2 regions of the Halalkalibacter oceani genome follow, and region 2 is predicted to be linked to the other one. Evidence: riboswitches for the same ligand, from Rfam matches in the RefSeq annotation. Region 2 holds a riboswitch; the other holds the start of a gene.

Region 1 (2,400 bases), on a different contig from region 2:
TAACATAACAGGAAGTGTTGAGTGGAAAAAGGGCTGCGCACTAAAGGGAATAAAAAAGATTAATCGCAAAAAAATAAGGGTATGGTCTCATATAATCTTGAACAGGCTACATATAATGAAAAAGCTTGGCTAAAAAAGGAAGGTGAGAAAGATGAAAGCTAAATATCTGTTGATCATCGGGCTTATTTTCATTATGACCGGTTGTGGAAAAGTAGTAGGTGAATCCGAGGTAAAAGCTGAAACTGACGAGGCTGCCTTTCTTACATTTGAATGGATCGAAGCAGGCTATAATGGTTTGTTGGAACCGTTGTCGATTGAGCTTGGTCAATCAGCCGACCAGATCGTTGCGGCTTATGGACAACCGCGGGAAAAAGGGTCCTATGAAGGCGGGGAGTTTTGGCAATATGATCCTCATACTTTTTTTATAAATCCAATGAGCGGACAAAGCGTGGCCGTCGCAATGGACATTGAAACCTATCAACTGACGGAAGAAGACTTAAAACGTGAGCTTGGGACGTTTGATCGAAGCGAACAAAATATGATGGAAGATTACTGGATGTACGTCTATGAGCTTGATGATTATGAGCTGATCTTTGAAGCGAAGACAGAGGGAGGACCCTTGCAGTTTGTCTGGCTGCGGGAATTGCAGTAGCGGATGAAGCTGACGTTTGAAAAATGGCCGCCTGCCGGGAGCTTGTTCTCCTGCCAGGCGGCTCTTTTTACGTTAAATCGTCCAGCCGGCCTGTTCCCAGGCCATATCCCAAAATAAGTATTCAAACTTGCTCGTATGAATAAAGATGGTTTCAAGCTGCTTCTTTTCTGCTTCTGATTTCCCCTCGGCCAGCTCGTTAAGAAGGTCAATCAGCCATGTTGCCAATTCCTTGAAATCTTCCGAAGCATACATCCTGACCCATTCTCCGTAAAGGGGGTGGTCGCTTGCCCCGGGGATTTGCGCCAGTCGTTCGCCGATTTCACCGTAGCTCCAGGCACAAGGAAGGAGGGCGGCAATTAACTCGGCTAAAGAACCACGCTGGGAAAGGTTTAGCATATAACTGCTATAGGCCAGCGTCGTCGGAGCAGGTTCAGTCGCTTCCAGCTCCTCGCGAGAAATTCCGAGCCTTTCCGCGTATTGACGATGAAGCTCCATTTCCATATTCAACGTGGCATCAAGCAGCTTCGCGAAGGTCGACATCGTCGACAAATCAGGCGCCTTTAAGCTGCCTAAGGCAAACAGTCGCGCGTATTCAATCAAATACACATAATCCTGGCGCATAAAAAAGGAAAAACGTTCAGGTTCCAGTGTGCCATCGCCAATTCCCTGGACAAAAGGGTGCTGATAGCCTTTCTCCCAGATTGGTTTTGCTGTTTCGTACAAGTAGTCAGTAAATGTCATGAGATTCTCTCCTTTTCTTTCATTCTCGTAGCAAATAAAAAAATCACTCCCCTTGCGGAAGTGACTTTCTGGCTTTACTCAGATGACTGATATACCCGGTCTGCATAAGCCCACTTCCCTCCGCTAGCATCATCTAGATCAGGTAAAAAGGGTTAAGGCAACGCCTTTCTCAGCATGTAGCACCCCCAGTGGTTCTATGTATGATGTTTGTTTTAGCGTATCATAGAGCGGGAGATTTCACAATCATTTAAGTCGTGCCTGCAGTGCTGATAAACGCTGAAAGGTAGAGTGAAGTTCATTAATGGCTTGCTGATAAATCGAGAACAGTTCCGCATAGCGCCGGTGCGCCTGCTCGTTCGGCTCAATCGTTCCTTTCATTGGAATCGATTGTTTAATATCGTCCAGCCGTGACTCTTCTCCGGTCGCCAGTAAAGCGAGCCACGCTGCACCCCATGCCGAGCTTTGATGACTAAGCGGAAGCTCGACCGGCTGTCCGAAAACATCAGCGAGAATTTGCAGCCATAGCGCAGAACGGGCAAATCCACCGCTTGCCAGAAGCGTCTTAGGCGGTCCTGCTAGCCTGTTCAGGGCAGTGCCGATATGATAGATGCTGTAAATCGTGCCTTCCAGACCGGCGCGAATCATATCAGCCTTTGTGTGACTCGGCGTCAAACCGATAAAGCTGGCGCGCGCCCGTGAATTCCAGATCGGCGCCCGCTCTCCGTTCAAATAAGGAAGAAAGAGGAGACCGTTGGCTCCCGGACTGGAGGTTTCGGCTAACCCGGTGAGTAATTCATAGGCAGAAAGCTGTTTCTGCTGGGCGATCCGCTGCTGCTCCTCACCTAACACCTCTTTCATCCAGTGGAACACATTGCCGCCGTTATTCGTTGGCCCGCCCATCACCCAAAGCTGTTCTGCTACGCTGTAGCAAAAGATTTCCTGCTGCTCATCCGTGCGCGGGGAGGTGCTCATTTGTCTGATCGCCCCGCTTGTGCCGATTGTCACAG
Region 2 (2,400 bases):
TTCCTCCTCAAAGAATCCCTGATCCTGGGCGACATAGAGGAAGCTGTGCACCGCATTCGGGTACCAGTCAAGCATAATATCAATTTTGGCCAGCTCAGCTTCCTGCCCGGCTTCTGGACTTTGCCCTTCTGCCGCCTCTTCAGTTGGCGCCTGCTCCTCTCCTCCGCACGCTGCCAGCAACATCATACTTGCTGTCATCAAACTCGCTATGATCCATTTTTTCATCGTTTTCTCTCCACTCCTTGTCTACTTCTTCTCGTGCGTCCATTGATAGATAAATTGCAATAAAACCTTCGTGTAGTCGACGAGCTGCTCCACCGCGACGCTTTCGTTAACAGCGTGCGCATTCATCAAATCTCCCGGCCCATAAATAACAGTCGGAATTCCCGCCTCACCAAGCCAGCCGCCATCGGTCACTGTCGGGCTGACATCGATTTCCGCTTCACGGCCAATAACCGTTTGATGCGACGCCGCGAGCAACCGGACGCCCGGGTCAGCCGGATCAATTTCAAGCGAAGGGAAAATTTCGCCACGATCTTCAATCATTGAGCTGCCGCCCCACGAAAAAGTCGGCGGATTGTCGCGCAGCCAGACATCGCCGCTTGCGACCTTTACCAGATGCTCTTCAATCTCACGCGCCACCTCTTCATGCGTTTCATCTGGATAGAAATGCACCGTAATCCAGAGCCGGCATTCATCGGCAATAAAAGCGGCATGCCGGCCCCCTTCAATCACAGCCGGATTAATCGTATTTGCGCCTGGCGCGAAGCCGGGATAGCTTTTCGTAATCGCCCAATGGCGCTCCAGCTCCTGTAAACCGCTAATGAGCTTCATCATCTTTTCAATTGCACTCGCGGCAACAACCTGGCCGCCGGCATGAATCATTTGCCGTCGTGTCGCATCATGGTAGGTCTTTTCACTTTTCACCGTAATCCATCCGGTAATTACGCCGCCCTGCCCTTGAATATGGAGGTCGCTCGTGTCGACAACAACCGCAAAATCCGCCGTGCTGCCTCGCTTACAGCATTCCAGTGTCCCGGCCTCGCCAACCTCTTCACCGATCACCGACTGAAAAATCAAGTCGCCCGGCAAGGCGATTCCAGCTTGATCAAGCAACGAGACCGCGAATAACGCCCCGGCCAGACCGCCCTTCATATCCGCCGCACCCCGGCCATATAACCGTCCGTTGCGTACAAACGGCGTGAACGGATCAAGCTCCCATTTTTCATCCGGGCTGATTTCGGCGACATCAATATGACCGTTCACAATTAAGCTCTTATGCGCCTCCGCTTCTGTTCCTTTTCGAATGCCGATGACATTTGGATCGCCTGGATAGACGTCCCACATCTCAATCGAAAAGCCGTGTTCTTCCAAAAAACGAGCAACAAAAGCCTGCGCCTCTTTCGTATTCCGCGCCGGTGGTGCAGGCGTTTCAAAGGAAATGAGCGTTTTGGCCAGCTCAATCAGTTCCTCCCGCCGCTCCTCTACTTTCGAAAGCAATTCAGCGATCGTCGTCACATCATTCCCTCCTCTCTTATTTAGACAAAACAAAAAACCACCCCTGACAAGAGAAGTGGTTCACGTCTATCACAAACAGATCAATTCTGTCCAAAGAACTCGTTCCACACTTCTTCCCTCCGCTAGTACGAACTAGATCAGGTTATAAGGGTTAAGACAGCCGTCTCTCTCAGCTTTTAACAAAAGCACCCCTAGTAGTGATGATCAATATAATTATTTTGTCTACAAGTAGTTGTACCACACCGCAATAAAAAAGGCAATCAGAAAATTCCAACAGCTCGGCTAGCTGTCCTCAGCTGAAAACGCCTGTAGCTCTTCTCTGTTTCGTTTCTCTGCTTTGCGCGCCATCCGCTCCAGCTCTTCCAAGACATCATGAATCGAGAGAATCACATACAGCAAAATCGTCTCCGCAGAAAAATGATGATGAAAAGCCTTTGCCAAAGGGACGGCCGCTTCATGTTTTGAATACCAAAAATGCTGATCAAGCTGCTCGATCAGCTCATAATGCTCTGCAGGAATATAGTGATCCTTCGTCCGCAAAATAGCGGCGGTTGAGTCGATTGTCTGCAGCAAAAGCTGCTTTTTTTCCGGCGAAAAAGCCAGATTGCCAAGCGGAAGGGAGAGGACATTTGCCAGATGAAACTGAATTTGCTGGAGATGTTCCAGCTTGCGATATTCATGAAAAAAAATTCGCAGCTCCCCTGTTTTATAACGATGAAATTTCCATTCTTCGCGTTGATACTGGCATAGCTGAAATGATTTGCCCAATTGACTTGTTAGCTGACGGTGCATCTTCTGACTGTCTTTTGATGAACTTCGCTGCTTGTCAATCACTTCTTTACAGCGCAGCTCGAAAAGCTTAGCTGTTTCATCAAACAGTTT

The links. Region 2 has a riboswitch for thiamine pyrophosphate ahead of ABMB67_RS03230 (acetylornithine deacetylase). Riboswitches for the same ligand answer to the same signal wherever they lie in the genome.
Region 1: linked by a shared signal. The riboswitch ahead of tenA (thiaminase II) and the one ahead of ABMB67_RS03230 (acetylornithine deacetylase) in region 2 are both predicted to bind thiamine pyrophosphate.

What each region holds. Positions count from the first base shown of each region.
Region 1 is NZ_JBEPKD010000003.1:261,463-263,862, reverse strand. It holds gene ABMB67_RS06450 (hypothetical protein) at 152-652, shown strand; gene tenA (thiaminase II) at 725-1,393, opposite strand; TPP riboswitch at 1,492-1,590, opposite strand; gene ABMB67_RS06440 (gluconokinase) at 1,637-2,400, opposite strand, start outside.
Region 2 is NZ_JBEPKD010000001.1:644,821-647,220, forward strand. It holds gene ABMB67_RS03225 (ABC transporter substrate-binding protein) at 1-225, opposite strand, end outside; gene ABMB67_RS03230 (acetylornithine deacetylase) at 247-1,518, opposite strand; TPP riboswitch at 1,616-1,721, opposite strand; gene ABMB67_RS03235 (FUSC family protein) at 1,801-2,400, opposite strand, start outside.